2 linked regions of the Granulosicoccus antarcticus IMCC3135 genome follow. The protein of the gene in region 2 interacts with the protein of the main gene of each other region in a pairwise test. Links are inferred from orthologs where the notes say so. Each region holds a gene or a part of one and is shown on either strand. Other genes may lie near its edges.

Evidence for each region.
Region 1: the proteins of IMCC3135_RS24675 (region 2) and IMCC3135_RS32755 interact in binary tests that used the Escherichia coli proteins (3 or more experiments, as listed by UniProt). The link is inferred for Granulosicoccus antarcticus IMCC3135 from one-to-one orthologs.

The regions. Positions count from the first base shown.
Region 1 is NZ_CP018632.1:7,542,308-7,548,728, forward strand. What follows is about bases 1,416-4,872. They hold IMCC3135_RS32755 (2-oxoglutarate dehydrogenase E1 component), read right to left. Parts: upstream 4,493-4,872; coding sequence 1,616-4,492; downstream 1,416-1,615. Other genes in these bases: odhB (2-oxoglutarate dehydrogenase complex dihydrolipoyllysine-residue succinyltransferase), read right to left, coding at 1,416-1,570; IMCC3135_RS32760 (isocitrate/isopropylmalate family dehydrogenase), read right to left, coding at 4,656-4,872. Outside these bases: more of odhB, read right to left, coding at 338-1,415; more of IMCC3135_RS32760, read right to left, coding at 4,873-5,717; IMCC3135_RS32765 (DUF6231 family protein), read right to left, coding at 5,701-6,261; IMCC3135_RS32770 (DUF1244 domain-containing protein), read right to left, coding at 6,309-6,421. UniProt on the Escherichia coli protein: E1 component of the 2-oxoglutarate dehydrogenase (OGDH) complex which catalyzes the decarboxylation of 2-oxoglutarate, the first step in the conversion of 2-oxoglutarate to succinyl-CoA and CO(2).
Region 2 is NZ_CP018632.1:5,680,639-5,686,474, forward strand. Bases 1,981-4,852 are described here. They hold IMCC3135_RS24675 (ATP-binding cassette domain-containing protein), read right to left. Parts: upstream 4,454-4,852; coding sequence 2,507-4,453; downstream 1,981-2,506. Other genes in these bases: IMCC3135_RS24670 (hypothetical protein), read right to left, coding at 1,981-2,487; IMCC3135_RS24680 (LemA family protein), read left to right, coding at 4,604-4,852. Outside these bases: IMCC3135_RS24660 (valine--tRNA ligase), read left to right, coding at 1-1,360; IMCC3135_RS24665 (DUF2970 domain-containing protein), read right to left, coding at 1,474-1,728; more of IMCC3135_RS24670, read right to left, coding at 1,747-1,980; more of IMCC3135_RS24680, read left to right, coding at 4,853-5,200; IMCC3135_RS24685 (TPM domain-containing protein), read left to right, coding at 5,244-5,836. UniProt on the Escherichia coli protein: Genetic data indicate it may be involved in ribosome assembly or function.

The sequences.
Region 1 (6,421 bases), 1.9 Mb from region 2 along the record:
GGTGGATGGCGTTTGCTCCTTCAGACAACACCCAGCATACGACTCTGACTCGAGTAACCAGCAAACTAGCCGGTCTCAGATGACGAATGATTCGCGCGCTGCCTATTTGTGACGGTCTGATTGGAAATCGGCAACGCTAACGTTTTGGTAAGCAAAAAATTAGCCTAACGCACATCACATTGCAAGCACCCAAATAGCTAGTGGGTATTCACAGAGAGGCAGAGCAAGGGGGAGTCGAGGCTACAGCTTGTAGCCGACGGTACTTCGCATTCACAACGCTCCAGGCCTTGAAGCCTGGAGCGTTGGAGCAGTACAAGTAATGTATATCTGTACAGTCTTACAGATCGAAAACGATGCGGGCAGGATCTTCAACCAATTCCTTGATGGTCTTGAGAAAGCCAACAGCGCCCTTGCCATCCACGATGCGATGATCGTAGCTCAGAGCCACATACATCATCGGACGGATAACAACTTCACCGTTGATGGCAACAGGTCGATCCTGTGTTGCATGCATACCCAGAATCGCACTCTGTGGTGGGTTGAGGATAGGCGTGGACAGCAATGAGCCAAATACACCACCGTTGGAAACCGTGAAAGTACCACCGGTCATTTCATCCAGAGACAGCTTTCCATCACGGGCTTTTTCAGCATACAGACCAATGGTCTTCTCAACATCAGCCAATGACATGTGCTCGGTATTGCGCAATACCGGTACCACCAGACCACGCTCAGACGAAACAGCTACACCGATATCGCAATAACCGTGATAAACCACTTCATCACCATCGATCGAAGCATTGATATCCGGATAGCGCTTCAGAGCTTCTGTTGAGGCTTTCAGGAAGATTGACATGAAACCCAGCTTGACGCCATGCGACTTCTCGAACCGATCCTTGTACTGATTACGCAACGCAATAAACGCACTCATGTCTATTTCGTTGAACGTTGTCAGCATCGCTGTGTTCTGACTGGCAGACAACAGACGCTCGGCGATTCTTGCTCGCAGTCGAGACATAGGCACACGCTTTTCAACGCGTTCGCCATCAGCCACGATAGGCAGAGCCGTTGTCGAAGCTGCTGCAGGTTTGGCCGCCGGTGCAGCTGCTGCAGGCTTGGCCTTGGCCAACTCTGCTACATGTTGCTCGACATCGCCTTTTGTCAGGCGACCGTTCTTGCCAGAACCTTTGACATCAGAAGCTTGCAAGCCAGCAGCCGTCAGCGCCTTGCGTACAGCAGGACTGGTTTGACCAGCGCCGCCAGCCTCACTTTCAGTTGCTGGCGCTTCAGCCGCTTCATCAGGCTTTGAGGCCGCCGGAGCAGCGCCTCCGGCCGGAGCCGCTTCAATGGAGCCGATTAACTGATGCGCTGACACGGTTGTGCCCTCGCCTTCGATAATCTTGCCAAGCACACCATCTTCGGAGGCAGGCACTTCCATGACGACCTTGTCGGTTTCGATATCGACAAGTACTTCGTCGCGGCGAACCGGATCGCCCTCCTTCTTATGCCACGTCACGATCAACGCGTCTGCGATTGACTCAGGCAATGTTGGCACTTTGATTTCGGAAGTCATGGGCGACGGTCCTTTCTCATCGGGTTGTATTAGGTTAAGTGTAGATTAATGGGACTGACTGTTGGGGATCAACCCCAAACCTTCTTCAACCAGTCGCTTCTGTTCGATCAGATGCTGACTCATATAACCACTGGCTGGAGAGGCTGATGGTGCTCGACCGGCAAATTCGACTTCACTGACGGACTTGGGCAAGACCCGTTCTATACGATGTCGATTCGAACGCCAGGCACCCTGGTTGCGTGGCTCTTCCTGACACCAGACAAAGGATTTGGCCTTCGGGTACTGCTTGATGACGCTTTTCATTTCGTCATACGGGAAAGGATATAGCTGTTCCAGTCGGACCAGAGCAACATTTGACATCTCATTCTCGCGACGCTTTTCCAATAGATCGTAGTACACCTTGCCGCTGCAGAAGACCAGACGATCCACGGCCTTCGCATCCAACTCATCGATTTCTGGAATAACAGGCTGAAAACTTCCTTCTGCCAGATCTTCCAGTGTCGATGTCGCCAGACGATGACGCAGAAGACTCTTTGGTGTCATGACGATCAGCGGACGACGCATATCGCGGATCATCTGACGACGCAGCATGTGATAAGCCTGCGCTGGTGTGCTCGGAACAACGACCTGCATATTATCTTCAGCACACATCTGCAGAAAACGTTCCAGACGAGCTGAAGAATGCTCAGGTCCTTGCCCTTCGTAACCATGTGGCAACAGCAGCGTCAGTCCGCACAACCGTCCCCACTTGGTTTCACCAGAGCTGATGAACTGATCGATAAGCACCTGAGCACCGTTGGCGAAATCACCAAACTGCGCCTCCCAGATGACCAGTGTGTTTGGATCGGCAGTGGCATAACCGTATTCAAAGCCCAGTACGGCCTCTTCCGAGAGCACTGAGTCGATGACCAGGAAGTTGGCCTTGTCAGTTATTTCACGTAGCGGTACATAAGCACCCAGAGTGGCCTGGTTGTGTAACACCGCATGTCGATGCGCAAACGTGCCACGTCCGCAATCCTGTCCGGAGAGACGTACGGAGTAACCTTCATCGAGCAAGGTTGCATAGGCCATGGTCTCGCCGTAGCCCCAATCCAGTGGCAGTGCACCGGCTGTCATCTTGCGACGATCTTCAACGATCTTCTTGACCCGTGAGTGCAGTACAAGACCGTCAGGCAGTGTTGTCAAGCTGGTCGCCAGGGCCTGCAATTTAGCCAATGGCACTTTGGATTCGTAATCCATCTTCCAGTCCGTACCACCGAACCTTGACCAGTCAACTGCCGTCTCCGGAGCTTCATCGAGACCTTCCATTACGCCCGGAGCTACATTCTTGCCATCGTCAAGCGCCTGTCGATAATCCTCGACCATGCGATCGGCATCAGAAGAAGTAACGACACCGGCTTCTGCCAGATGTTCTGCGTACAGAGCACGTGTTGTGGCAAGAGCTTTGATGGATTTGTACATGATGGGCTGAGTCACCGAAGGCTCATCCGTCTCATTGTGGCCATGCCTGCGGTAACAGACCATATCGATAACCACATCCTTGCTGAACGCCATACGGAAATCAAATGCCAGCTGAGTGACGAAGAAAACCGCTTCCGGATCATCACCGTTGACATGGAAAATTGGCGCATTGATCATCTTCGCCACATCGGTGGCATACAAAGTAGAGCGCGCATCAGCAACGTTACTGGTAGTAAAGCCGATCTGGTTGTTGATGATGATATGCACGGTGCCCTTGGTCGAGAAGCCGCGCGAATCCGCCATGTTGAAAGTTTCCATCACCACGCCCTGTCCAGCGAAGGCGGCATCACCATGGATCGCAATAGGAATGACCTGCTCGCCATTCTTGTCGCCGTAGCGATCCTGACGTGAGCGTACCGAACCTTCCACAACCGGAGAGACGATTTCCAGGTGCGATGGATTGAATGCCAGCGACAAGTGCATATGGCCATGCGGTGTCTTGATATCAGAGCTGAAGCCCTGATGATATTTCACATCACCCGATGACAGACTTTCCTTGCGCTTGCCTTCAAATTCCTGAAACAGATCAGCCGGGTTCTTACCCAGAATATTGACCAGAACGTTCAGACGGCCACGATGCGCCATGCCGATGACCATGTCCTTGACGCCAGCAGAGCCTGCCCGTCGCAACAACTCACTCATCACCACTATCAGGCTTTCACCGCCTTCCAGTGAGAAACGTTTCTGCCCGACATAGCGCGAACCCAGATGCCGCTCCATGCTCTCGGCAGCCGTGACACGTTGCAGGATCCATTCTCTGGTTTCCGGGTTCAGTGCCGGCGAGGAGGCGACGCTTTCGATCCGATGCGTCAGCCAGTCTTTCTGAGGGGTGTAATCGATGTACATGAACTCATAACCGATCGCACCGCAATAACACTTTTCCAGGTGGGCAATGATGTCGCGCAGTGGCGCCTGATCGATACCTTCCAGCGATGGAGTCTTGAAGACCGTATCAAGATCAGACTCGGACAGACCGTTCTCGTGCAAGCGTACTTCGCGCACCTTGGCCGGCACAAATTGCTTCAGTGGATCCGTCTTGGCAAGCTGGTGGCCCCGCACACGGTAGGCATTGATGAGCTGCGTGACATAAATCTGTTTGAGCTCTGCCGCACCACCAGCAGCATTGGCGGTACCACTGGCACTGCCACGCGCTGCCGAGTTACCCGTCAACTGCCTGAATTGCTCACGCACTTCTGAGTGCGCTACTTCCCGAGCATTTTCCGCCACCATGGGTAACTTGGCGAAGAAATCACGCCAGGTTTCATCCACCGAGTTGGGATCGCTAAGATATTGTTCGTACTGATGCTCTAACCAGGGGGAGTTAGCTCCGCCGAGCATGGAATTATCCCACTGCTCCTGCATGGAAAGACTGGCTTCGAGAGATTTGGATGGTGCGCTCATGAAATGCGTCCTGACCGTGACGTGACAGGTTTGTCCGTCAACATAAGTGTTGGCAGTGTGGTCGAATGGCGAGCGGAACGCCAACCCTGGGGGCGTGTTAGCGTATTTATCCGCATGAACTGATGTAATAAATTTCCTGTTCGGATGTCATTAACAGCATCGGCTAGGCGGGCAAATGAGCCGCAATGTTATCAATAACAATTTTTGTAAATTCATCGGTGTTGAGTTTACCGCCCAAATCACGTGTGCTGTGGCCATTTTCGATACATCCCAGCAGACTTAATCGTAGGGCGTGCCCCAGATCGTATCGATTGACGTGATCCAGGAGCATCCCGAACGCCAACAATACAGCGGCAGGGTTTGCCAGATTTTTACCCGCAATGTCCGGAGCCGTTCCCCCGGCAGGATCAAACATGGCGATATCAACGTCGTTATTGTCGTCAAACGAATAGTTGCCACTGGCGCCGGTACCCAGGCTACCGACCAGACCTGATGCCATATCCGAGAGGAAATCCCCGTACTCGTTGAGTACCAGCACGACTTCGTAAGAGGAAGGATCAAGAATGATCTTGGCCAGTAACGCATCAAACAGCTCGACGTTATGTTGTACATCCTCATACTGCTCGTGGACTTTCGTCACCACCGATTCGAACAGGCCATCTGTAACCCTTTGAATCGTGTGTTTCGATGAGCTGGTCACCGAGTAGTGGCTGTCGCCGTAAGTCATTCCCTTGCTACGAGCCAGTTCGAAGGCAAACTTGGCCGCCTGCTCACAGGGTTTGCGTTCCACCATGCGCAGTGAGACGGCTGCATCCTTGCCAATCAGCTGGCCCGGATCATCATAGGTACCGCCGGTAGCGATACGCACGATGTGAAGATTGACGTCTTCCTTGAAATTGGTATGAATGCCCTTGATGGAAATGGCAGGGCGGTAGATGACACTGAAATCACAACGACGCCGAATCAAGGCATTCGGGCTGACCTTGTTGGTAACTGTCGGATATTTGACGGCCAACTTCGTCCGCCGCATCGACTCTTCAGCCTCATCGATGACTGCATCTCCGCGAGCTTCACGATTGGCCAACGACCAGTCAATCTGCTGAAATTGGAAATCAACGGGTAAAGCATCAGCAACAGCGTGTATCGACTCCGCCAACTCAGGACCGATTCCATCGCCAAGCAGCTCTGTTATCTGGATGGGGCCCGTGTCAGTCTTCTTCATCATCTTCACTACCATCCTCTACATAGATATCCGGGTCTTCATCAGCGTTGAATCTGGCCGGATTCGCCCAGTATTGGGAATTGAGCCAATCTGGCGACTGCTTGTATTCGCTCAGACAATACTCAAATAAACGTACCGATCGCTGATCGGCCAAGTGCAACTTGCGGAATCCGAAAGCGAAAAACGCTGTGTCTGCAGGTTCCTCTGATTCGATGCTAACCACAAGTCTTGCAGGAAAACGGCGTACGGCCTTGCCCAACTCGACCGCCAGCTCATCTTCCTTGAGTTGAGTGCCGTTATCATCCAACTGCAGAAGAGCGACCGCAGCACCTTCCAATGTGGCCTCTTCGGCGGCGTCCAGAGCTGCATGACAGTCTGTCAATGTTTCAAAATGAATGACCGGCGGGGCATCTTCCGATAAAGTTTTCAGCACCTGCCCTACTTGCCCAGTGCCACCAATGATGGTGACAGAGGCGGGTCCCGAGGACAGCAGGTGTTGCACGAGTTGATGTTGAAAATTACTCGTCGATCCTTCAATGGCACTCACGGCATACTCCGAAAACGGTTGTTCATCGGTGAGAGATCAGACATATATCAATCGTGCGTGGCTGCAAAGGCCGCTGCTTGCTCAACAGTTGCTTCTGTCTGATGTTGTGCTTTCCACTCACTATAAGACATGCCGTAAACACGTTCGCGTGCATCCTCGT
Region 2 (5,836 bases):
CGACAGACTCGAGGAATTCTATCCCGGCTCTGTATTGGTCACCGGTTTCGACATCATTTTCTTCTGGGTTGCCCGCATGGTTATGTTCGGCACCTATTTCATGGATGGCAAGGTGCCCTTCCGCGATGTCTATATGCATGGACTGGTACGCGATGCATCGGGCCAGAAAATGTCCAAGTCCAAAGGTAATGTCCTGGACCCACTGGACATCATTGATGGCATCGAACTGGAAGCTCTGGTAACCAAGCGCACCGCCAACCTGATGCAGGAGCACAAGGCACAGGCCATCGAAGAGCAGACTCGCAAGGAATTTGCCGACGGCATCCCGGGCTACGGTACCGATGCATTGCGCTTCACCTTTGCTTCACTCGCCTCTAATGGCCGAGACATCCGCTTTGACATGAAGCGCGTCGAAGGCTATCGCAACTTCTGTAACAAGCTGTTCAATGCGACCCGCTACGTGCTGATGAACACTGAAGGCCTGATAGCAGACGACGTGCCTGCTACCTTGAATCCGATTGATCGATGGATAACAAGCCAGCTTCAACACACCGAGGCAGCCGTTGCTCACCATATTGCGGAGTACCGCTTTGACCTGGCAGCAACCGCCCTGTACGAGTTCATCTGGAATGAATACTGTGACTGGTATCTGGAAATGGCAAAACCCATTCTGACGGGCAATACCAGCGATGAACAGAAACAGGCAACCCGCGTAACTCTGGTCAGAGTGCTCGAAACCACACTCCGGCTGGCACACCCCTTCATGCCATACATCACTGAAGAACTGTGGCAGCAAGTTGCGCCGTTGGCAGACAAGTCCGGCCCTACAATCTCATTGCAACCTTATCCTCTCAGCGATACACAGCTCATCGACCAGCAATCGCTGGATGAAATCGAGTGGGTCAAACAGGTTGTCATGGGCGTGCGCCGCATCCGCTCGGAAATGAATATCAATCCGGGCAAGCGTTTGCCTCTGATACTTGCAGATTCATCAGCCACAGATATCGAACGGCTGGAGCAGCATCGAGAGTTACTGGTTTTCCTGGCCAGACTGGACACTATCGAATTGCTCGACACCAACACCGAGGCCCCTGATTGCGCTGTTTCTCTGGTGGATCAACTCAAACTGATGATCCCGATGGCAGGCTTGATCGACAAGCAAGCTGAATTGGCGCGATTGACCAAGGAGACAGACCGGTTAACCAAAGAAGTCGCACGTCTGAGCGGCAAACTGGGTAATCCCGGCTTTACGGCCAAGGCACCTGCCAATGTGGTTGAATCAGAGCAGCGCAAACTGGATGATGCCAGAAGCTCTTTGACACAGCTTGAAGAGCAGCGTCAACGTATCGCGGCCATGTAACAGGATTGATCATACCGCCGCCTGAGAAATCGGTCGATTTCTCAGGTTCTGATCTGCCTACTGACTTATAACGTTCGATTGCCGGAGGCGAATCTCCGGCCCTGCAAAGCAGGTTAGCTCGTTGCGAGCAGGTACTGCACGATCAGCCAGACGACAAACAGGAACACGAACGTTCCGATAAAGCCACCAATAATGAAATGCAGTGGTTTTCCCTGAGTGAAATCACGCTCGCGGTTCTTTTTCGACTGAACACCAATTAGCCCAGCCCCAACGCTCTGAACAATGTTCCAGAAGCTTGTTCCGGAACGTTCGCTGACACCACCATCACCATCGGTATGGGAACTGCTTTTTTCTGGACTCTGCGTCATATTGCCTCTTGTACTACTCTAGAAACGTAACCCTGCTTTAGCAGAGTAGGACTGATAATCCCCAGTTTGATCCGCTTCAACGGTTATCGCAACCCCCAGATTGATAGTCAAACCGACATACAGTTTGTTCTGTTCGACCGTTTCCGAATCCAGACCACCCTCGCCGTCAAGCTTGGCTCTTGTCTGCACGATTCCAACGCCTGCAAAAGGTGTCAGCATCACAAAACCCTTTGAGACAGTCAGCTCCAACGCGCCGTTGCTAAGGTCCAGGTCGTCAACCCCTTCCATCTGACTGTAACTGGCACGAACGGCCAGAGACGGAGTCAGGATTCCACCATCGATCAAGCTGTAACGCACTTCCGCACCCACAATGGATATGTCCGTATCAATAGACTTGGTGAGTGAGGCGCCGATATCCAGACCGAAAGGCAGGCCTTTCAAGACCTGAACTCGCGCCAGATTGATCTGACCGCTGTCAAACGAGCCATTGCTGCCAGCATCGAAAAGATTTTCATCAATTTCAGTGCTGGACAATACGACACCAACATCAAAACCCAACAGACCTTGACCCTCACCTGGTGAGACGCCTTTGTAATGAGTGCCTGCACCCAGATTTTCAGTCAGATCGCTGAATTGATCCTGATTCAAGGCACCCAGTGAATCCAGCGTACCTGCCCTTGAAAGAGCGGGCAATAACAGGATACTGGTGGCCACCACAGTGGCACACAATCGGGTGACGTTCGACATTCTGAATTTCATTATTTCTCGGCCTCTTGTTTTAACTTGCCGACTCGAGCGCCTCCATGCTCTCTAGTAGCTTCTCTTCTATGTCGTCCACAGAGCGACGCGCTTCAAGCTCTTCGGCCAGTAATTGCGTCAATTCAGACTTGCGTTCTTCATTGTACAGGCCATCAGCGCCCAATTTCTCTCTGACTTTGGCAAGACGGTCCGTTGCCTTGTCCAGTGCTTTCTCATGCAAGGATACGGCCTTCGTCAACGGTGCCAGGCGGGCTCGACGGTCGGCATCCAGTCGTTTCTGCGCTTTTCGGTCTAACATCCCGTCCATCGGAGCTAACCCGGAGGCGCTCTCGACACCAGCAGCACCACCGTTCATTGCAGATTGTCCAGAATTAGTACTGACATCCCCTGATACCGCTTGGCGCTGTGCTGCCAACCAGCGCGCATATCCATCCAGATCGTCATTGAAAGGAGTCAAAGAACCCTTGGCGACCAGCCACAATTCATCCACCACCGTCCTCAGCATGGTTCGATCATGTGAAATGACAAGCAAGGCACCTTCGAAAGCCACCAAAGCATCTGCCAAAGACTCACGCATGACAATATCCAGATGGTTAGTTGGCTCATCCAGCAACAGCAGATTAGGCTTGGACTGAACAATCAACGCAAGTGCCAGCCTGGCACGCTCGCCCCCCGATAGTGTCTCTGTTATTTGCAATGCTCGATCACCGGCAAAGCCGAACGTTCCCAGGAAGGTTCGCGCCTGCGTTTCGCTCAAAGACGGATCGTGTGTCAGAAGCGCCTGCAATGGCGTCTGATCAGAGCGCAGCTGATCTACCTGATGTTGTGCAAAATAGCCGATACGCAATTTCTGAGCAGGTATCCGACTTCCAGCCTGCAGCTCAAGCGAGCCTACCAGCGCTTTGACCAAAGTCGATTTGCCTGCGCCATTGACACCGAGCAAACCGATACGGTCGCCGCTCTGCACCGTCAGATTCACCTTGTTAAGTATCGTGTTCTCTCCGTATCCCAGATTGGCCTGCTGCAACACCACCAGCGGACTGGGCATGGTATCCGGCGTCTGAAAACTGAAGGTAAAGGGCGATTCGGGACGCACAGCCTGAGTATCACCCAGCCGTTCCAGCATCTTCAAACGACTCTGGGCCTGCCGGGCTTTACTGGCTTTCGCCCGAAAACGATCGACAAAACCCTGAAGCTCCTTGCGTCGGGCCTGAGCCTTTTCGTGCTCTGCTTGCTGATTGCTGAGACGGGCAGATCGCCAACGTTCAAATGCACTGTAATTACCCGTAACCAGAGAAACCGCTTCCGATTCGATATGCATTGTCGTATTGGTCACTGCATCGAGAAACTCACGATCATGCGAGACCAGTATCAGCGTACCTTCTCGCTGGCGCAGCCACGTTTCCAGCCACAGCACGGCATCAAGATCCAGGTGATTGGTAGGCTCATCCAGCAACAGTAATTCATTCGGACTCATCAAGGCCTGGCCGAGATTGAGCCGCATGCGCCAACCACCTGAGAAACGCGAAACCGGCCATTGATGTTGTTCAGTGGAAAAACCGAGACCATTGAGCAGCGATCCAGCTCTGGACTGAATGGTATATCCGCCCGCCTGCTCCAGGTCCGACAGATGAACGGCCAGACGCTCGCCCTCCTGGTCGGAACACTGATCAATGGCTGTCTGTATCAGGCGCAATTTCTGATCACCATCAACAACATAGTCGAGAGCACTTCGTTCCGAGGATTGCGTTTCCTGCGCAACATGCGTTATTCCGACATGTTGCTGCAGGCTGATGCTGCCGGTGTCCGGCTCCAGGGTTCCCTGGATCATTGCAAAAAGGCTGGATTTACCGGTGCCATTGGCACCCGTCAACCCCACCTTCTGGCCAGCATGGATAACGCAATTAACATCGCCAAACAGGCGTTTACCGTCGCGTCTACAGGCGACATCATTAAGACTGAGCATGCGCAGTATTTTACGCTGTCCAAGGACCCAGGCGCTCACTCAATCCATCTACTTACCCCGATAGTTTCCAAATAAGGCGGATCCAGAGTACCAATCAGCCATTCTGGGCGGTTCTGCTATCATCCGCCCCATGAAATCGGAGAACATATCGTGACCAGCAAGCGTTTTCGAATCACTACCACGCTCCTTGCCCTGCTGTTACTCAGCGGATGTGGCATCAATAACATTCCGACTTACGATGAAGCGGTCAACGGGCGCTGGAGTGAAGTACAGAACCAGTACAAGCGCCGTGCCGACCTGGTTCCCAATCTGGTAAACACAGTCGAAGGCTTTGCACAGCAAGAGCGTGACGTGCTGACAGAAGTCACTGAAGCCCGTACTCGCGTTTCTCAAATGAATATCTCGCCTGAAATGCTGACCGATCCGGAAGCTTTCCAACAATTCCAGGCCAATCAGGGCGAACTGACCTCTGCACTGCAGCGTCTCATGGTTGTCGTGGAAGCCTATCCCGACCTGAAGTCCAATGAAAACTTCCTTGCCTTGCAACAGCAACTCGAAGGAACAGAGAATCGCATCAGTGTCGCTCGACGAGACTACATCCAGGCGGTTCAGACCTATAACACGGAGCTGCGAACCATACCCGGACGCTGGTGGCATCGATTCATGTATTCGGACATGCTGACCAAGGAAAATTTTTCGATCAGTGAAGCTGACGCAGCTAATCCGACTGTCGAATTCAAGAACTGATCTTGTCTGCACGAATGCCACTTGCAAACCATGCTGAATATTCATGCTTGATTCACTGATCAACCGCAGATTCTTCTGGCTGTGCAGCCTCTGGCTGGCATTCGTATTTGTCTGTTCAGGCGTTATCCCGAAGGCCTACGCCCAGGACGACCTTCCGGCCTTGACAGGCAGAGTGGTCGACCTGGCCAAGCTGCTCGACAGTGCTCAGGAAACCGCTTTGAGCGCACAGCTGGAAGCCCATGAAAGCCAGACCAGCAATCAATTGGTCGTCGTCACCTTGCCATCACTGAACGGCAACCAGATTGCCGATTACGCCAATCGACTAGGGCGATTCTGGGAAATTGGCAGCGCCGAAGATGACAACGGAGTTTTACTGCTAATCGCCCCCAGTGAGCGCAAGGTTCGCATCGAGGTCGGCTACGGCCTGGAAGGTGCGCTGACCGATTCTTTGTCAAGCATCATCATTCAGCGAGAAATTCTTCCGCCCTTCCGGAGCAATAACTATGCGCTGGGTATTCAGCAAGGGGTGGATGCGATCATCGGCGCCATCGCAGGCGAGTACAAGGCACCGGCCAACTCAGGCTCAGCAAGCAATAACTCTGATCCATTCTCCGAAAAAGTCGGAAACTTCATACC